Regions from separate parts of the Arthrobacter sp. 01T414 genome, predicted to be linked through region 1. Evidence: predicted binding sites of a transcription regulator. Region 1 holds the regulator's gene; each other region holds the start of a gene.

The links. The regulator LexA, encoded in region 1, represses DNA repair genes until DNA is damaged. The targets are predictions, from matches to a motif close to TCGAACANNTGTTCGA.
Region 2: the regulator LexA is predicted to act here: its motif matches at 2,299-2,314, upstream of AC1DK9_RS05745 (LysM peptidoglycan-binding domain-containing protein).
Region 3: the regulator LexA is predicted to act here: its motif matches at 4,130-4,145, upstream of AC1DK9_RS06055 (DUF6504 family protein).

What each region holds. Positions count from the first base shown of each region.
Region 1 covers NZ_JBFTQK010000006.1:249,869-256,630, reverse strand. The annotation lists gene hflX (GTPase HflX) at 1-990, shown strand, start outside; gene AC1DK9_RS14685 (ATP-dependent DNA helicase) at 983-3,088, shown strand; gene lexA (transcriptional repressor LexA) at 3,235-3,984, opposite strand; gene AC1DK9_RS14675 (LysM peptidoglycan-binding domain-containing protein) at 4,393-4,785, shown strand; gene AC1DK9_RS14670 (histidinol-phosphate transaminase) at 4,886-6,004, shown strand; gene hisB (imidazoleglycerol-phosphate dehydratase HisB) at 6,072-6,692, shown strand; gene hisH (imidazole glycerol phosphate synthase subunit HisH) at 6,689-6,762, shown strand, end outside.
Region 2 covers NZ_JBFTQK010000002.1:49,239-56,000, reverse strand. The annotation lists gene AC1DK9_RS05760 (hypothetical protein) at 40-573, shown strand; gene AC1DK9_RS05755 (polyprenyl synthetase family protein) at 570-1,664, shown strand; gene AC1DK9_RS05750 (Rv2175c family DNA-binding protein) at 1,772-2,125, opposite strand; gene AC1DK9_RS05745 (LysM peptidoglycan-binding domain-containing protein) at 2,441-3,853, shown strand; gene AC1DK9_RS05740 (protein kinase domain-containing protein) at 3,959-6,082, shown strand; gene AC1DK9_RS05735 (class II 3-deoxy-7-phosphoheptulonate synthase) at 6,226-6,762, opposite strand, start outside.
Region 3 covers NZ_JBFTQK010000002.1:115,849-122,610, forward strand. The annotation lists gene AC1DK9_RS06020 (MBL fold metallo-hydrolase) at 1-479, opposite strand, end outside; gene AC1DK9_RS06025 (S-(hydroxymethyl)mycothiol dehydrogenase) at 476-1,561, opposite strand; gene AC1DK9_RS06030 (mycoredoxin) at 1,698-1,955, opposite strand; gene AC1DK9_RS06035 (SOS response-associated peptidase) at 2,118-2,876, shown strand; gene AC1DK9_RS06040 (VOC family protein) at 2,883-3,305, opposite strand; gene AC1DK9_RS06045 (chorismate mutase) at 3,320-3,646, shown strand; gene AC1DK9_RS06050 (hypothetical protein) at 3,662-4,048, opposite strand; gene AC1DK9_RS06055 (DUF6504 family protein) at 4,194-4,523, shown strand; gene AC1DK9_RS06060 (DNA polymerase III subunit alpha) at 4,520-6,762, shown strand, end outside.

The sequences.
Region 1 (6,762 bases):
AAGGTCATCGACCGGACGGCCCTGATTCTGGACATCTTCGCGCAGCACGCCAAGAGCCGCGAGGGCAAGGCCCAGGTGGAACTGGCGCAGCTCGAATACCTGCTCCCGCGCCTGCGCGGCTGGGGTGAGTCGATGTCCCGTCAGGCCGGTGGCCAGGTGGGCGGTGCCGGAGCCGGCATGGGTTCGCGCGGCCCCGGTGAAACCAAGATCGAGCTGGACCGGCGCCGGATCCGTACCCGGATGGCCAAGCTGCGGCGCGAAATTTCCGCGATGAAGCCGGCCCGGGAAACCAAGCGGGCCAACCGCCGTCGTAATGCCGTGCCGTCGGTGGCGATCGCCGGCTACACCAACGCCGGCAAGTCCTCGCTCCTGAACCGCCTGACCGACGCCGGCGTCCTGGTGGAGAACGCCCTGTTCGCCACGCTGGACCCGACGGTCCGTAAGGCCGAAACCTCGGACGGCCTGGGTTACACCCTCGCCGACACCGTGGGCTTTGTCCGCTCGCTGCCGACCCAGCTCGTGGAGGCCTTCCGCTCCACCCTGGAGGAGGTCGCCGACTCGGACCTGATCCTGCACGTGGTCGACGTCTCGCACTCCGACCCGGAGGGCCAGATCGCGGCCGTGCGCACGGTGTTCAGCGAAGTCGACGCCCGCAAGGTGCCGGAGATCATCGTCCTGAACAAGGCCGACGCCGCCGACCCGTTCGTGGTCGAACGGCTCAAGCAGCGCGAACCGCGCCACGTGGTGGTCTCTGCGCGCACCGGGGAAGGCATCCCGGAGCTGCTCAAGGCCATCAGCGAGGGCATCCCGCGGCCAAGCGTGAAGCTGGAGCTGATGATCCCGTACAACCGCGGGGACCTGCTTAGCAAGCTGCACGAGGCCGATGCGGAGATCATCAGCCTGGACCACGAGGAGACCGGCACCCGTGCCGTGGTGATGGTGCGCGAGGGACTCGCGGCCGAGCTGGATTCCTTCGTCAGCAATGACTGAACCAGCGGTGGCCGAAGAAGCCGCGCCGTCCAAGGGGAAGCCGCTTGGAAGCAGCCCGTCCGGCGAGCAGTTCGTAGTTGAACTGCTCGACCGGGCGGTCGCCGGCATGGGCGGCCAGAGCCGGGACGGCCAGCACGAAATGGCCCGCCAAGTGGCTCGCGCCATCGAAACGGGCGACCATTTGCTGGTCCAGGCCGGCACCGGCACGGGCAAGTCCTTGGCGTACCTGATTCCGTTGATCGCCCACTCGCTCGTCAGCGACAAGCCCACTCTGGTCTCCACCGCCACACTGGCGCTCCAGACCCAGATTGTCGGCCGGGACTTGCCGCGGCTGCTCAAAACCATCACTCCGGCCCTTGAACGACCGGTGAAGGTCGCACTGGTCAAGGGCCGCTCCAACTATGTCTGCCTGCATAAGCTCGAAGGCGGCTTCCCCTCCGAAGAACCGTCCGAAGGCCAGTTGTTCTCCCTCGGTGAGGACACTTCGGTGCCGCACTTCGCCGCCGCGATGGGAGGTCCGTCTTCGCAGCTTGGCAAGGAAATCGTCAGGCTCCGCGAATGGGCCGAAAACACCCAGACCGGGGACCGGGACGAGCTGATGCCGGGCGTTACCGACCGCGCTTGGCGGCAGGTCTCCGTCACCTCGATGGAGTGCCTCGGCGCGCAGAAGTGCCCGCTCGCCGCCGAATGCTTCAGTGAGCTCGCCCGCCAGAATGCTGCCGACGCCGATGTGGTGGTCACCAACCACGCCATGCTTGCGGTCAGCGCGTTCGAGGGCCTTGCCGTGTTGCCCGAGTACGACGTCGTGGTGGTGGACGAGGCCCACGAACTGCAGGACCGGGTCACCGGTGCCGTCTCCGGCCAGCTCTCGGTGGCCATGGTGCACGCCGCCGCCTCCGGTGCCCGCAAACACACCGGGATCACCGTGGATGCGCTCAACAATGCCGCCGCCAACCTTGAACTTGCCATTGAGGGCGTCCCCAGCGGCCTGATGCCGAACGGGCTGAACAGCGAACAGCTCGACTGTGTGGACCAACTGCGCGACGCCTGCCGCGCCGCGCTCTCCGATTCCAAGGGTGACAGCGCCAACACGGCCGACGGCGGCCGCCAGCTCGCGCGGTCGCGGCTGATGGTGATCCTGGAACTGTGCGAACGGCTCCTGGCCGCCAAAGAGAACCGCGAAGTGGTCTGGTTCTCCCGCAACAGCAGCTTCGACCCGCAACAGGGCTACTCGCAGCCTGATGACTCGGCGCCTGCCCTGATCAACATCGCCCCGCTCAGCGTGGCCGGCCGGCTCCGCGAGGGCCTGTTCGCCGACCACACGGTGGTGCTGACGTCCGCAACGCTGGCGATCGGTTCGGCCTTCGAGCCCGCGGCCGGGGGACTCGGCCTCGTGGGCCCCGGGGCCCCGAGCTGGACCGGCGTCGACGTCGGTTCCCCCTTCGAATATCCGAAACAAGGCATCCTCTACGTTGCCAAGCACCTGCCCAAGCCCGGACGCGGGACCTCCCCGGAAGCGCTCGATGAGCTCGAGAAGCTGATCCGCGCCTCCGGCGGCGGGGCGCTCTGCCTCTTCTCTTCCCGGCGGGCCGCCGAGGAGGCTGCCGAGGCGATGCGTCCCCGGCTGGGGCTCAGCATTCTCTGCCAGGGCGAATCGACCATGACCGCGCTCGTGAAGCAGTTCGCGGACGAGCCGGACACCTGCCTGTTTGGCACCATGTCGCTCTGGCAAGGCGTCGACGTGCCCGGGAACTCCTGCCGCCTCGTCGTGATCGACAGGATCCCGTTCCCGCGGCCCGACGATCCGCTGATGACTGCCCGCTCCCGCGCCGTGGCTCAGTCCGGCGGCAACGGCTTCATGAGCGTCTCGGCGACCCACGCGGCGATCCGCCTCGCCCAGGGCGCGGGCAGGCTGATCCGTTCGACGTCGGACAAGGGCGTTGTGGCCGTTCTGGACTCCAGGCTGTCCACCGAACGGTACGGCGCCTTCCTCCGGGCCGCGCTGCCGCCCTTCTGGCCCACTACCGACCCCTCGGTAGCCCTGGCCGCCCTCGACCGACTGGCCAAGGAAAGCCCCGCCAAGCAGTCCGCCAAGTAGGCGCCCGCATGCGGCCCGCAAGTAGCCCGCGCCAAGAGCCGTCCTGCACGCGTGAACGCGAGAGGCCCCGTCCGTAAATGGGACGGGGCCTCTTCGATGCAGGCTGGCGATTGGCCGGCGATTGGCCCGGGGTTGCCGGGGGAGGGCTACAGGGAGCGCAGCACCGATACGACCTTGCCCATAATGACGGCATGGTCGCCCAGAATCGGCTCGTACTGGGTGTTCTGTGGCAGTAGCCAGGTGTGGCCGTCGCGCTGGCGGAAGGTCTTCACCGTGGCCTCGTCATCGAGCAGCGCCGCCACGATGTCACCGTTGACGGCGTCGTTCTGGCGCCGGACGACCACCCAGTCGCCGTCGCAGATGGCGGCGTCGATCATCGAGTCACCCGCAACCTTGAGCATGAACAGTTCGCCGTGGCCCACCAGCTGGCGCGGCAGGGGCATCACGTCCTCCACCACCTGGTCGGCCAGGATCGGACCGCCGGCAGCGATCCGGCCCACGAAGGGCACCATCGCGGTGTCCGTAGCGCTGGCGAGTTCCGAGACGGCAAGGCCGCCGACAGCCCGCAGGCCGCTGGATTTTTCCACGCCTGAAATCTTCGTCGCGCCCTCGTCCAGCGTCAGCGGCATAAGAACTTCCATGGCGCGCGGCCGCTTGGGGTCCCGCCGCAGGTAGCCGAGCTTTTCCAGCTGCGAGAGCTGATGGGTGACGCTGGAAAGGCTGGCGAGCCCCACGGTGTCGCCGATCTCGCGCATCGAGGGCGGGTAGCCGTTGTCCGTCACGGAACGCTGGATGGTCTCCAGGATCTTCTTCTGCCGGACGGTAAGGCTCTTCGGCGCCCGGCCGGTCTGGGTGCCCCGCTGGGTGGCCCTCCCGCCGGCGGCTTGTGCTGCCATGTTCGCCATGCCTTTCATTTCGCCCGGCCGCTGAGGCTGCCGGGACCCTCCGAGCTGAAAATGTCAGACCCCGTTGATCAACTGCTATTCACCAGCACAAGTGGTTGTCCTGTGATTCAAAAATAGGCCAGCCATCAGGGTTTTTCAAACATTTGTTCTAGCGAGTCTCGACAAGGTTCGTTCATAGGTGCTAAAAATGAACAGGCAAGGTTCGAATATGTGTTCGAACACGAGGGTTCGAAGTCCGATGGGGTTTTCGGCTCAGTGTTCGAAGATTCATGCTTCGCGGTTTGGGTTCGAAGGTAAGGCCGGTTGGCGGCAGGTACGTGGAGTACGCCGAGCGGCACATGTATTTCCAGCAACACAGGTATTTCCAGCGACACAGATAAGTCCAGGAGGGCTCAGCTCATGTCAGCAGTAAGCGCTATTTCCGGTTCGTTCGATTCCGTTCCTGCGAAGGCGGCCCCGGCCGCTGCAGCCGGCAAGCAGGCTCCGTTGCGCCTGACCCGCCGCGGCCGATTTGTCTTCTTTGGGCTGCCGCTGCTGCTGTTGGCCGTACTCGTCCTCTCCCTGTCCGGCTTCATGAACTCCCCGGCGAAGGCCGCGGACTCGAACGCGGAGCTCTCGCTCACGCCGACCGTCACCGTCACCGTCCAGCCGGGCGAGTCGCTTTGGGCTATCGCCGGCGCCGTGGCGCCGGAGCGCGATCCCCGTGACGTGGTGGCCGACATCGTTCAGCTCAACAACCTCGGCGCTGCCCGCGTCCTCCCCGGCCAACAGCTGTACGTACCTTCAAAGTAGGCCGTCTGCAGGGGACTGGCGTGTCATGCCGCCGGACCGCCGGCCGACTTTTGGCAGTCACGGTTTCGGGGCCGGGCCGGGTCTCACTTAAACTGGGCAAGTGACTGACCAGCTAGAGCGCCTCAACCGACTGCCCCTCCGGACCAACCTGCGGGGACTGCGCCCCTACGGTGCTCCCCAGCTTGATGTCCCCATCCTGCTGAATGTCAACGAGAACACCCACGGGGTCCCGGCGGACGTCCGCGCCGCCATCGCCGAAGCCGTGACCGAGGCCGCTGCAGGACTGAACCGGTACCCGGACCGCGAGTTCACGGAGCTGCGCGAAGCACTCGCCGAGTATCTCGGCCACGGACTGGATGCGGCGAACATTTGGGCCGCCAACGGCTCGAACGAAGTCCTGCAGCAAATCCTCCAGGCCTTCGGCGGCCCGGGGCGCACCGCCCTCGGCTTCCCTCCCACCTACTCGATGTACCCGCTGCTCGCCGCCGGCACGGACACGGAATACATCGTCGGAGTTCGCGCCGACGACTACGGTTTGAGTGCCGAATCGGCCGCCCGCCAGGTCCGGGAGCTCAAACCCAATGTGGTCTTCCTTTGCTCGCCGAACAACCCCACCGGCACCGGGCTGGGCCTCGACGTCGTCGAGGCGGTCTATGAGGCCGGAGAAGCAAGCCAGACCATCGTCATCGTGGACGAGGCGTACCACGAGTTCGCGCACGACGGCACGCCCAGCGCGCTGACCCTGCTTCCCGGTCGTGAGCGGCTGATCGTCTCGCGCACCATGAGCAAGGCCTTCGCCCTGGCCGGCGCCCGGCTTGGCTACATGGCGGCGGCCCCCGAGGTCACTGACGCCCTGCGCCTGGTCCGCCTTCCGTATCACCTGTCAGCCATTACCCAGGCGACGGCGCTGGCCGCCCTGCGCCACCGCGTTGCCCTGATGGCCGATGTTGAAGACATCAAACGGCAGCGCGACCGGATTGTGACGGAGCTGACCCGAATGGGCCTCAAACCCGCCGCCTCCGATTCGAACTATGTCTTCTTCGGCGGGATCGAGAACCCGCACGAGACCTGGCAGGGGCTACTGGACGCCGGTGTGCTCATCCGCGACGTCGGCATTCCCGGCCACCTGCGCGTGACGGCCGGCACTGAGACGGAAACCACAGCGTTTCTGGAGGCCCTGGAACGGATCCTGACCGGCCACGAAGTGCAGTCCGCCTAGACTTAAGCCAGGACCTACGCACACCGCCCTGTTTGCCGGGCGCCCGCCTCATCCAAAGGACACCAACATGAGCAACACCGGATCAGCCGCTGCCCGGACCGCACGCCTGGAGCGGACCACCAGCGAATCTTCCGTCCTGGTCGAGATCGACCTGGACGGCACCGGCGTCTCGGACATCAGCACCTCTGTGCCGTTCTACGACCACATGCTCACGGCACTGAGCAAGCACTCGCTGATTGATATTACGGTCAAAGCCACCGGCGACACCCACATCGACGTCCACCACACCGTGGAAGACGTCGCCATTACCTTCGGCGAGGTGCTGCGCACGGCGCTCGGCAACAAAGCCGGCATCCGCCGCTTCGGCGAGGCCACGGTCCCGCTGGACGAAGCGCTCGCGCACGCCGTCGTGGACGTCTCCGGCCGGCCCTACCTCGTGCACGCCGGCGAACCCGCCGGCCAGGAGTACCACCTCATTGGCGGACACTTCACCGGATCCCTGACCCGGCACGTCTTCGAGGCCATCACCCTGCACGCCGGAATCTGCCTGCACATGAACGTCACCGCCGGCCGGGACCCCCACCACATCGTGGAGGCCCAGTTCAAGGCCTTCGCCCGTGCCCTCCGGGCCGCCGTGGAGCCGGACCCGCGCGTCGAGGGCATTCCGTCCACCAAGGGCGCACTGTGACCGGCAAGGTGCTCCGGGACGGCGCCATCATCAACCCCGATGCCGCCAAGAAGCCGGCCTCGCCGGAGGG
Region 2 (6,762 bases), on a different contig from region 1:
GGAGGCTGATCCGGCGTCAACACTAGGAGGAATGCCCCCGTGAAGGTTATTGGAGAGCGCAAGCGCGCCGTGACGGCTGTGGGCGCCGCTGGCGTCTTGCTGGCCCTGGCCGCGTGCACCCCCGGCCCGGCAGCGTCGTCCACTGCGGCGTCCGAGCCCGCAGCGGCCGCGCAGTCCACCGCCCAGCCTTCCACCACGGCTCCCCCCAGCCCCTCCGCCAAACCCGGCACCTCCGCCACCGTAGGCGCCCTTGTGGAGGGCTTCCCCAAGAAACTGCTGCCGGTGATGCCGGGCGCACAGGTGGAATCAAGCAGTTTTGACAAGAGCGGCGCCCCCGCGACCGTTGCCCTGGTGGCCAAGATCACCTCGCCGGCAGCCGACGTCGTGTCGTACTACAGCAAGCAACTGAAAAGCCAGGGATTCAAGGCAGTCCCGGGCGGCACCGTCGGCTCGGTGGCCTCCAAGGACTTCCTGCGCGGGGACAACGAAACCGTGAACCTGGCTGTCGTCGAGGCCGCCGGGATCTCCACCTTCACGATTGGCGCCAACGTCGCCGCCGAGTCCGTCAAGTGAGCCTGGCCGAACAACTCCGGGTTGAGCAGGCGGATTTCGTGGCCGCCGTCGCCGGCAAGCTGACCGACTTCCTTACCTCGCGTTCGACGGTGATGTCCGCCATCTCCCCGGACATCGACCCGCTCATGGGGTCCATCTCCAACCTGGTCACCGGCGGCAAGCGCCTCCGCGCCCTGATGTGCTACTGGGGCTGGCGCGGCGCGGGCGGCGGCGCCGCGGCCCGCGAGGTGGTCACCGCCGGCTCGGCGCTGGAGCTGTTCCAGGCCGCGGCACTGATCCACGACGACATCATTGACCGCTCGGACACCCGCCGGGGCGGTCCCAGTGTGCACCGCCGTTTCAGTGAGCTGCACGCGAGCCAGGGTTGGGCGCTGGATCCGGAACGCTTCGGCCACGCGGCGGCGATCCTCACCGGTGACCTGTGCCTGTCCTTCAGCGAAGAATCGTTTACTGAAATCGGCGATCGCGCGGCCTCCGGCAGCCAGGCGCGGCTCATCTTCAACCTGATGCGCGCCGAGGTCATGGCCGGCCAGTACCTGGACATCCTGGAAGAAGTGGCCGGCCCGCACCGCGACCGGGCCGGGGCGGTCAGCCGTGCCCAGTCCATCATCCGCTTCAAGTCGGCCAAGTACTCCACCGAGCACCCGCTCGCGCTGGGCGGCGCCTTGGCCGGCGCCTCGGACGATCTGCTGCGCGGCTACTCCGCGTTCGCGCTCCCCCTGGGCGAGGCCTTCCAGCTGCGGGACGATGTGCTGGGCGTCTTCGGCGACCCCGTCACCACCGGGAAGCCCGCGGGCGACGATCTCCGCGAAGGCAAGCGCACCGTGCTGGTGGCCTTCGCCCTCGACCAGGCGACTCCCGCCGAATCGAGCTTCATCGATGCGAAGCTCGGCAGCCCTGACCTGAGCACCGGCGACGTCGAGGAGATCCGGCGCATCATCGTCGACTGCGGGGCACTGCAGGCCACGGAGGTCCTGATCGAGGAATTCGGCAAGGCAGCCTTCGACGCCCTGGACCTGCTCCCGCTCGAGGAACTGCCCAAGACGGCGCTCCGGAAACTCGCCGAGGCCGCTGTCAGCCGCACAGCCTGAACGGACGGGAATCCGCAGGCGGGTTCAAGACCAACAGGGACAACAAAGGCCGTGCCCAGCGTTACACGCCGGGCACGGCCTTCGCCGTATTAGCAGGAACCGCAGTACTACCAGGCCATCGTCTGGGCCCGGCGGCGGATTTCCGTCTTGCGTCCTTCGCGGAGGGCGTCGATCGGACGGCCCCGCAGGGACTCGTCCGGGGTGAACAGCCAGGTGATGAGTTCTTCGTCCGAATAGCCGGCGTCGGCCAGGACAACGATCGTGCCCTTGAGGCTCTCCACCGCGTGGCCGTCCTGGATGAACGCCGCGGGCACGGAGCGGATCCGCCGGTCACCGATCCGCACCGCCGCCAGTGCGCGCTCGTCGAGCAGCGCATGAACCTTGGTGATGGACACGTCCAGCAGCTGTGCTACGTCGGGCAGGGGCAGCCATTCGCCTACGAGGCTTTCTACAGTACTCACGGATCAAGATTGCCATGCCGGGGCGGAATGCGCCTAGTCAGCCACGACCCATTAATTCGACCGCTTAATCCAACGTATAAATGGGACAACAAATAAGCCCCCCGGCGGCGCCGCCCCGGGCGACCAGCCGGACGCCCGGGGCAAGACACTCCCGCGGGTGTCATTGCAGAATGTCAAACAGTTCTTGTGCTATTTCGCAATTCATGAGAGATTCGCATGGATCACATTTGTAACTGCAGTATCTTCAGTCACACTGGTAACACCAGTAACACTGTCTGTCCTGCGGGGTTCGCCGCTGAGAAGAGGATCTTTCCCATGACGACGTCACGTTCGCCGAAGCACAACCCGAGGCCCGGCCTCCCGCTGATTGCGGCGACGACGGCGGCGCTTCCCGCCGTCGTGCTTTCGTCCTTGGCGATCGCGCAGCCGGCAGCTGCCGAAGCCCGTCCGCGGGCGATCCCGGCGACGCTCGCGGCGGCCATGAAGGCACAGGGACAGGCCAGCTCGGCGGTGTCTTCGGCCCTGATCCCTGCCGCGGCGGTTCCGGCCACCGTTCCGGCCTCGTTCCAACCGGCCAAGGTCGCCGCTCCGGCGCGGTACACGATTGTCCGTGGCGATACGATCAGCGCGATCGCCCACAGGTATGGCCTGAACACCCACGCACTGCTCAAGCTGAACAACTTGCAGCCCCGGTCTGTGATCTACCCCGGCCAGAGGATCAAGCTCACGGGTTCCGCCAGCGGCCCCGCCGCCAAGGCAGCTCCGGCGAAAGCTGCACCGCCGAAGGCGGCTCCGGCACGTACCGGTGGCAGTGTCTACACCGTCAAGTCCGGCGACACTCTGAGCGGGATTGCCGCGCGCCACGGCGTCAGGCTCGCGGATGTCTTCAGCCGGAACGGGCTCAGCGCCCGCTCCGTGATCTACCCGGGCCAGAGGATCAACATCGGAGCCGCCGCGGCAGCTCCAGCCCCCCGCGCCGCAGCCCCGAAGGCCGCACCCGCCCGGCCGGCGGCGCCGAAGCCTGTCCCGGCCCCCGTCAGCTCAGGGTCCTACACCATCAAGTCGGGCGACACGCTCTCCGGTATCGCTGCCCGGCACGGAGTGAAGCTCTCCGCCGTCCTGTCGGCAAACCGGCTGACCATGAGCAGCATCATCTACCCCGGACACAAACTCGTCATTCCCGGCGCAAGCACCAGCACCATCAAGCCGGCCTCCAGCCAGCCACCAGCCGCGGTTACCCCCTTGGTGCCCAGCACCTTCCTGGGTTTCAGCTACCCGAAGGCCGTGGTCAGCTCCGCTAACCAGAACAAGGCGCTGCTCAATGCCTCGCCGGTTCCCACCCGTGAACAGATGAAGCAGATCGTGGCAGACACGGCACGCCGGATGGGCGTCTCGCCGTCGCTGGCCATGGCCTTCGCCTACCAGGAGTCAGGCTTCAACCACCGCTCGGTCTCCCCCGCGAACGCGATCGGCACCATGCAGGTCATTCCGTCCTCGGGCGGCTGGGCCTCGGACCTCGTGGGCCGCAAGCTGAACCTGCTGGACCCGTACGACAACGCCACGGCCGGCATCGCCATCATCCGCCAGCTGGTCGCGACCAGCAAGAACCTGGACTACGCCATCGCGGGGTACTACCAGGGACAGTATTCGGTGAGCACAAAGGGCATGTACGAAGATACGAAGGCCTATGTGGCGTCGATCAAGGCGCTGCAGAAGACCTTCAGCTAAAACCACCAGCATCGCGCGGGGACTGAGACCTCCGTCGCGTAACGTTACGGGTCCGGGTTGCATGTCAATCCGGACCCGTTTCCGTGCAGAGCTTAGGATCAAAGGGTGCAGGAATACACATCGGACGCTCTCGTCGGGACCCTGGTGGACAACCGGTACCTGATTCGATCCAAGCTGGCCCGGGGCGGAATGTCCACGGTCTACCTCGCCACCGACCGCCGGCTCGAGCGGGACGTGGCACTCAAGCTCCTGCATCCGCACATGGCCGGCGACCCGCAATTCCTGGATCGGCTGGGCCGCGAAGCCAAGGCCGCCGCCCGGCTCTCGCACCCGCACGTCGTGGGGGTCCTGGACCAGGGCGATGACGGTCCGCTGGCTTATCTGGTGATGGAGTACATCAAGGGCCACACGCTGCGGGATGTGATCAAGGAAAAGGGCGCCCTCACGCCGAGGCTTGCGCTGGCACTGATCGACCCGGTGGTGGAGGGACTCGGAGCCGCCCACGCGGCCGGCCTCATCCACCGGGACGTCAAGCCCGAGAACGTGCTCATCGCCGACGACGGACGGATCAAGATCGGCGACTTCGGGCTGGCGCGGGCCATCACGACGACCACCAGCACCGGCGCCCTGATCGGGACCGTGGCCTACCTCTCCCCCGAACTCGTGCTGGGCCGGCAGGCCGACGCCCGCAGTGACATCTATGCCCTCGGAATCATGCTCTACGAGATGCTCACCGGCAGCCAGCCGTTCGAGGGCGAGGTGCCGATCCAGGTCGCCTACCAGCACGTGAACTCCACCGTCGGACCGCCGTCGGACCTGGTCCCGGGGCTGGCGGAAGAACTCGACGAGCTCGTCCAGTGGTGCACGGCCAATGACCCGGACAAGCGCCCTGTCGACGGCAACGCCTTGCTCTTCGAACTCCGGCACATCCGAACCAACCTCAGCGACACCGAGCTGGACCTCCGACCCCCGGCTGCCCTGCCGGCGGCCGTCGCGGGCGGGGCGGCAGGCGCCGGCGCCACCCCCGGAGCACCCTTGGCAGAACCGCGTCAGGCAGCCGCGGACGCGCACACGGAATTCCTCGGCGCCGTCCAGGAGCCCACGGAAGTCATCAACCGCGCCAGCAACCCGACCACCATCCTCGCCGGCAGGCCCCGGCCGGGCGCCTACGGCCCGCTCGCCACTCCGGAGGAACACGACGCGGCGGCCTACCCGGACGAAGCTCCGGAGGGCCTGCCTGAGCCCGCGAGCAAGCGGGCGCAGCGCAAGCAGGACCGCGACGAGGAGAAGGCACGGCAGCGCGCGGCGGCTACCCCCAGCCGCAGCCTGCGGGCGGGGAACCCGCGGCGCCGGGGCCTGGCCTGGATCCTGGTGCTGGTCCTCGTGGCGTTGCTCGCGGCCGGCGCCGGCTGGTTTTTCGGCATGGGCCCGGGGTCCCCGGGGACCATCCCGCAGCTGGCCAACAAGACGGTGGCCGAGGCACAGCAGTTGCTCCGCACCGCCGGTTTCCAATCAACGACCCGGGATGTCTTTGACGACAACGTTTCCCCGGGCCTCGTGGTGGGCTCGGAGCCGCAGGCCGGCCAGGTCGTACGCAAATTCGAGTCCGTCTCGCTGGCCGTTTCGAAGGGTCCGGAGCTGTTTCCCCTGCCCCAGCTGACAGGTAAGTCGCTCGACGCGGCGAAGAAGGCCCTCAACGGCGCCGGCATGGCCCTAGGCCCGATCACTGAGCGCTACGACGAGGCCGCGGCGGCCGGGACCGTGCTGGCCCAAAAACCGGCCAAGGGCACCCCCGCCAAACACGGAACACCCGTGGGGCTGACGGTCTCCAAGGGCCCGCAGCCTATCCCGGTGCCCGATCTCCGCGGCAAAGACCAGGAGACCGCGGTGAAGACCATCGAAGCCGCCGGACTCAAAGCCGTCGTCGCCCCGGAAACCGTCTTTGACCGCGATGTGCCCAAGGGATCGGTTGCCGCCCAGGACCCGGCCACCGGAAATCTCACCAAGGGTGGCACCGTGACCCTGACAATCTCCAAGGGGCCCAAGTTCGTCCAGGTTCCGGACGTGTTCCGCAAACCGGAGGAGGAAGCGGTCCAGGCGCTCAAGGATGCCGGTTTCGAGGTGAAGGTCAACTACGCCTTCGGCTCCTCCGTGCTCGGCCTCGTCGCCGGCCAGGACAAGACCGGGCGGCAGCCCGAAGGCTCCCTCGTGACCATCACCGTGACCTGAGCCTGACCCCGGCGGGCCCGCTTCGGCCGCCCCGCTTCGACCGGCCGCTTCGGCGGGTGTGCCTGCTGCACCAAGGGCTCCGCCCCGGCTGGAATCAGCCGGGGCGGAGCTCTTTGCTGTGCCGGGGGCCGGCGGGTTGCGGCCTAGCGCTTGGCGAGGGCTCCGGCCACCAGGAATGCCATTTCGAGGGACTGCATGTGGTTCAGCCGAGGATCGCAGACCGACTCGTAGCGGTCCAGGAAGGCGTCCTGGTCGATCGGGTCGGCGCCGCCCAGGCACTCTGCCACGTCGTCGCCGGTCATCTCCACGTGCAGGCCGCCCGGGACGGTGCCGAGGCCGTGGTGGACTTCGAAGAAGCCGCGCACCTCGTCGATGACGTCGTCGAAGTTGCGCGTCTTGTAGCCGTTGGGCGAGGTTACCGTGTTGCCGTGCATCGGGTCGGTGACCCACAGGACCTGGGCTCCGGAGGCGGTGACGCGTTCGACGATCGGCGGCAATTTCTCCCTGATGTTGCCGGCACCCATCCGGGTGATGAAGGTCAGGCGGCCCGGTTCCCGGTTGGGGTCGAGCTTGTCGATCAGGCGCAGCGCGTCATCGCCGGTGGTCGAGGGGCCCAGCTTGACGCCGATCGGGTTCCGGACGCGGGAGAGGAAATCAACGTGCGCGTGGTCCAGTTCGCG
Region 3 (6,762 bases), on a different contig from region 1:
GGACCGCCCTGGAACAGGGTGTCGCCGGTGAAGACCGTGCCTTCGCTCTCCAGCCGGAAGCTCACGGAGCCGGGGGAGTGGCCCGGCGTGTGCAGCGCCACCAGTCGGGCGCCGGCGACGTCGAAGGTCTCGCCGTCGTCGATGCCGTGGTCCGGCTTGGTTCCCGGGAAGACCCGGTCCCAGAGCATCCAGTCGTCCCGGTGCAGGTAGACCGGTGCGTTGACCAGGCCGCGGAACGCGCCCACGGCGGCGATGTGGTCGTCGTGGCCGTGGGTGAGCAGGATGGCCTTAACAGTGCGCCCGGCGACGGCGGACGCGATGGCGTCGGCGTCGTGGGCCGGATCGATCACGACGCATTCCTGCTCGTCTCCGACGATCCAGACGTTGTTGTCGACGTCCCACGTGCCGCCGTCCAGCGAGAACGTGCCCGAAGTGACGAGCTGGTCGATCCTGAGGCCGTTACCGGAACCGCCGCTCACAGCTCAACCACCGAGCGGAGCACGGACCCGGAGTGCATCTTCTCGAACGCTTCCTCGATCTGCTCGATCGTGATCCGCTCCGTGACGAAGGCGTCCAGATCCAGCCGGCCCTGCCGGTAGAGGTCGATCAGCATGGGGAAGTCGCGGGAGGGCAGGCAGTCGCCGTACCAGGAGGACTTCAGCGAGCCGCCGCGGCCAAAGACGTCCAGCAGCGGCAGCTCCAGGGTCATCTCCGGGCTGGGGACGCCGACCAGAACCACTGTTCCGGCGAGGTCGCGGGCGTAGAAGGCCTGCTTGTATGTCTCCGGCCGTCCCACGGCATCGATCACGACGTCGGCGCCGAAGCCGCCGGTCAGTTCGCGGATCGCCTCCACCGGGTCGACGGCGGAGGAGTCCACGGTGTGGGTGGCGCCGAGTTCCTTGGCGAGTTCGAGCTTCTTGGCGTCGACGTCCACCGCGATCACGGTGGTGGCGCCGGCGAGCGCGGCACCGGCCACGGCCGCTACGCCCACGCCGCCGCAACCGATCACGGCGACGGAATCGCCGCGCTGGACGTCACCGGTGTTGATCGCGGCTCCGAGGCCGGCCATGACGCCGCAGCCGAGCAGGCCGATCGCGGCGGGGTCGGCGTCGGGGTCCACCTTGGTGCACTGGCCGGCGGCGACCAGGGTCTTCTCGGCGAAGGCGCCGATGCCCAGCGCGGCGGTGAGCTCGGTGCCGTCCGCCAGCGTCATCTTCTGCGTGGCGTTGTGTGTGTTGAAGCAGTACTGCGGCTCGCCGCGGCGGCAGGCGCGGCACTCGCCGCAGACCGCGCGCCAGTTCAGCACCACCCGGTCGCCGGGGGCCACCTCGGTGACGTCGGGGCCGACCGCGTTCACCACGCCCGTTGCCTCGTGGCCGAGCAGGAACGGGAAATCGTCGTTGATGGCGCCCTGCTTGTAGTGCAGGTCGGTGTGGCAGACGCCGCAGGTGAGGATGTCCACCAGGGCTTCGCCGGGTCCGGGATCCGGGACCAGGATGGTTTCCAGGGTGACGGGTGCGTTCTTGGAACGGACGACTGCGCCTTTGACTTCGTGGACCATGGGCTGGCTCCTTTGCTCGTGTCGCTGATGTTGCCGTGAAACTCTGTCTTACTACTCTGTCGCACAACTGGACACGGCGCGGCCCTGAGGGGGCCGCGCCGTGTCGTGAGCGCTACATATCGCTAAAAAGTGGGGCCTAGGCCGCGAGGCGGCTCTTGACCTCGGCCGCGGACGGGTTGGTGGCGGCGGTGCCGTCCGGGAAGAGCACGGTGGGGACCGTGCGGTTGCCTCCGTTGAGCTGCTCGACGAGTTCGGCGGTGCCTTCGACTTCCTCGATGTTGATCTCGGTGTACCCGATGCCCTGCGCGTCCAGCTGCTTCTTCAGCCGGTTGCAGTAGCCGCACCAGGTGGTCGAAAACATGGTGATGGTGCCGGAATCGGGGATGAAGTCCACGAAGTTCTCCTCAAAGCTGGGTTGGCGGCGCTGGTTGCAGGTACTGCGTGGCAGCGCCGGTTGCCGACAAAAGTCGTACGTCACTACCAATAACCGTAACCCGAAGTGCGCTATTCCCTGGATCTATTCCCGGTAGGCGGCCCGCGGTGGCATGCTGGTGCCGTGTGTGGACGCTACGTGATGGCCCGGGCCGTCGGGGACCTGCTCGCCGAATTCGACGCCGAACTGGAAGAAGAGATCGTGATTCCGCCCTCGTGGAACGTGGCGCCGACCGCGGACGTGCCGATCCTGCTGGAGCGGCTCGTCGAGGACGGGGCCGCGCCAAAGCCGGTGCGGCAGCTGCACATGGCCCGCTGGGGACTCGTGCCGTCCTGGGCCAAAGACCCCGGCATCGGCTCGAAGATGATCAACGCGCGCAGCGAGAGCGTTTTGGAGAAGCCGGCGTTCCGCAAGGCCACCCGCACCCGGCGCTGTGCCGTTCCGGCAGATGGCTATTACGAGTGGAAGGACGAGGGCAAGGCCAAGCAGCCCTACTACGTCCACCCGAAGGACGGCAGCCCGGTAGTTTTTGCGGGACTCTATGAATGGTGGAAGGACCCGACGAAGGCCGAGGGGGATCCGGAGCGCTGGTTGCTCTCGACCTCGATCCTGACCACGGATTCTCCGCCGGAGGGTTACGCGGGCGGCATGCTCGCGGAATTGACGGCGCTGCACGACCGGGTCCCGCTGCCGATGGACCGCCGGACGATGGAGGCCTGGCTGGACCCGCACGCCGACGACGCAGCCGCCCTCGTGGGGCTGGTCCGGGCCGGCGCGCACGACGTCGCGGAGGGCTGGCGGATCGACGCCGTCGGCACCGCCGTCGGGAACGTGAAGAATGATTCCCCGGAGCTGATCGAACCGGTGGGCAGCCTCTTCTAGGAGTCCCTAGACGGTGACCTTGCCGCCGGCGTCGACCGTCCAGGTGGGGTTGAAGGCGACCTCCCAGCGGAACCCGTCCGGATCCGCGAAGTAGCCCGTGTAGCCGCCCCACGGCTGGGTCTTCGGCGCGGCGACGACGACGGCGCCGGCGGCCTCCGCCTGGCGCATCACCTTGTCCACCTCGTCGGCGCTGCCCACGTTGTGGCTCAGCGTGATGCAGGGGATGCCGGCCGGAGCGTCGGTGCCCGCCTCGGCCTGCATCTGCCCGGCGTCCCAGAGCGAGAGGATAAGGCCGTGGTTGACCTGGAGGAAGACCACTTCGCCGGGAACCTCCCGGTGGACTGGCCACCCGAGGCCTGCCACGTAGAAGCGGCGTGAGGCGTCAACGCTGCGGACACCCAATGAGATGAAGTCGACTCGTGGTTGCATCATTCGATACTGTCATGCACATGTCCACACATCACCGTGACGCCAAAGAAGCCCAGGCCGATAAGGAACAGCTCGCCGCCGTGCGGGTGGCCGTGGATGAGGTGGACGAGCAGATCGTCGCGCTGATCGGCCGCCGCGAACGGCTGATCCGGATTGCCGGCACCCTGAAGGCGGACAGTGCCGAGGTGAGGGCGCCAGGCCGCGTGGAGCGGGTCCTGGAGCACGTCAAGGCCACGGCGGAGCAAAAGGACATCGACACCGAGATTGTCGAACAGACCTACCGGGCCATGATCGATGCCTTCATCCGGCTCGAGCTGGATGTCTACAAAGCCTCCAGCTAAGGCTGGTCGAACCGGTTAGAGCGACTCTTCGACCGGGACGTTGGCCTGGTATTCGCGGCCCTCGCAATCGCTGTAAGCCGTCATCAGGTGGCCCTTGGCCAGACCCATCACCGTACTGAGCGGAAAGTTGCCGGTAATGGTGTTGCCGGAGTGCTCTACGCCCTTGAGGTCGAAGTTCTCTTCCGTGCCGTCATGGCTGAAGCAGAAAAAAGAAACGGCCTCGCCGTTCATGAACTCGATTTCCATCCGGCGCTGGTGCGAATGGTCCGGAGTGGCCGCCACGAGCCCCACCACATAGGCCCCGGAACTCGGGATATTCCCGTCTATATCGAACTTCGCCACCAAGGTTGAATCCTTGGCGGCGATGCTTACGTGCTTCAGGAGTGCGCTATGGGAGCTCATAGCTCAATCCTGCTACCTGCGCCTGCGTCCGTCCACCCCCCATCTAGGTTTTGTCCCGGGCCCGGCGTAGACTTGAAGTGTTCGAAAATATATTCGAATACCCTCTCAAAATTCTTGCCAGAGGGCTGCGCTTCCGGGAGGCATCATGGGGACATTCAGTCAGTCGGTGGATGTCGCCTGCACCCCGGCCGGCCAGCCGTTGTCCCTTGACTGGGCCGGGCGGCATTACGAGGTCTGCGCCGAACCCGTCCGCTGGTTCGAGCGGCGGCAATGGTGGGCCGAGGAGCAACGCGCGCCATTGGGCAGCGGGCCGGGGCTGGTGGACCACGAGATTTGGCGGATCCAGGTCAGGGAGGCCGGCACACCGGAACAGACCCTCACCCTGGACCTGAGCCGGCACCTTGGCAGCGGCCGCTGGCGGTTGCTGCGGATCCATGATGCCCTTCACCCACTCAGGAAGACCGAGTCGGCATGAGTTTCACCCATCTGCACGTTGCCACCGCCTTCAGCGCCCACTACGGGGTGTCCTGGCCGGAGGAACTCGCAGCCGCTGCTGCCGCTGACGGTGCCACAGCGCTCGCCTGCACGGACCGCGACGGCCTCTACGGCACGGTCAAGCACCTGAAGGCGTGCATGGCCGCGGGCCTGGACGCGATCGTCGGGGTGGATCTGGCAGTCTTCGACGACGACGGGGACCTCCGCACCCAGCTGGGCGGACGGGTCGTCGTCCTGGCGCACGGACAAAACGACGGTGCCGGCTACCGTGCGCTGTGCAGGCTGGTTTCCGATGCCCACGCCCGAACCACGGGCAAGGCCGGGGGAACTGTGCCGGTCGCCGTGACCAGGGCGGAACTGGCCTCGCGCGCCCTGGACCCGCAGACCCTCAAACCGGTGCTAACGGTACTGATCGGCCCGGACTCGGATGTCGGCCGTGCCATGGGAGGCCGGCGGTACCTGCGCCCCCGGACGCTCTTCAAGCGCTGGCTGGATGCCATGCCGGCAGGAACCCTCGCCGCAGAGGTCGTCTCGCAGCTCAGCCCTCCCGGCGAACCGCTGAGCACCGCCCATGCCGTGCGGATGCTCAAGCTTGCCGCGGAACACGCCGTTCCCGCGGTGCTGAGCAATGCCGTACGGTACTGCGCCGAGGACGGCGCCGCCACGGCGGACGTACTGGACTCCGCCCGGGCACTGAAATCGCTGCCCGAGCTCTCCGCCGCGCCGCTGCTGCAACCCAACGGGCAGGGCTGGCTGAAGTCCTCCGCGCAGATGCTGCGGCTGGGCCAGGAAATCATGCACGCCGCGGGCTATGGTGCCGCGGACCTGAAGAGCCTGCTGGCCCATACCGAGGCGCTCGCGGACCGCTGCCGGATGGACCCGGGCGCGGACATGGGATGGAAGCAGCCAGTGGTCCCGGAAGCCTCGGTCATCGGGATCGCGGGGGATCCGCTGGTTGAGCTCACGCAGCGCTGTGAGGCGGGCATCAGCCGGCGTTTCACTGGGATCTCCGGCAAACCCGCCGAAGAGCTGCGAGCCCGGCTGGAGCACGAACTGCGGATCATCGACAGCTTGGGCTTCGCCTCGTATTTCCTGACGGTCGCCGAAGTTTCCCGGATGATCCTGGACATGGGGGTCAGGGCGGCCGCCCGCGGCTCGGGAGCATCCAGCCTGGTCAACTTCCTGATCGAGGTCAGCCAGGTCAACCCGCTGCAGCACGACCTCATCTTCGAACGCTTCCTCTCCCGGGACCGCGCCACCCTGCCGGACATTGACATCGACGTCGAAAGCGCCGAGCGGCACAACGTCTACCGGAAGATCTTTGAGCGCTTCGGCTCCGAGCGCGTCACGCTGATGAGCATGCAGAACGGTTACCGCGCCCGCGGCGCCGTCCGCGACGCCGGCCTGGCCCTGGGCATGGACGGCGGCGACATCGACGAGATCGCCAAGCAGCTCTGGCGGTTTTCGGCCCGGAACTTCCGCGAAGCCCTGGTGGAGAAGCCGGAGCTGAAGGAATTCGCCGGCCGGGTGGAACAACGGGACTTCACCGAAAACCAACAGCTGGACCTGCTGGTGGACCTCACCGAACGGTTGGACCGGCTGCCGCGCCACATTTCCATGCATCCCTGCGGTGTCATCCTCGGCGACGCGACCCTGCTGGACCGTACCCCCGTGCAGCCCAGCGGCCTGGGCCTGCCGATGAGCCAGTTCGACAAGCACGACATGGATCCGATGGGCATGCTCAAACTCGACGTCCTCGGCGTCCGCATGCAAAGCGCCATGGCGTTCGCGGTCCGGGAGGTGGTCCGACTGCACCCGTCGAAGGCCGAGGTGGTGGCAGCAGGCCGCCACCCGGCAGGGCCGGATGGAAACGGCCCGGATTACATCTCCGCCGACGGCCACATCGACCTCAACGCCGTCCCGCTCGACGACGAACCCACCTTTGAGCTGATCCGCAGCACCCACACCCTGGGCTGCTTCCAGATCGAGTCCCCTGGCCAGCGGGAGCTGATCGGAAAGCTGGCGCCGCGGGAATTTAACGACCTCATCATCGACATCTCGTTGTTCCGGCCGGGGCCGATGAAGTCGGACATGGTCCGGCCATTCCTGGAACACCGGCATGGCTTCGCGCCGGAGGTCTACCCGCACCCGGACCTCAAGCCGGTGCTCCAGGAGACCCACGGGGTCACCGTCTTCCACGAGCAGATCCTCAAGACGTT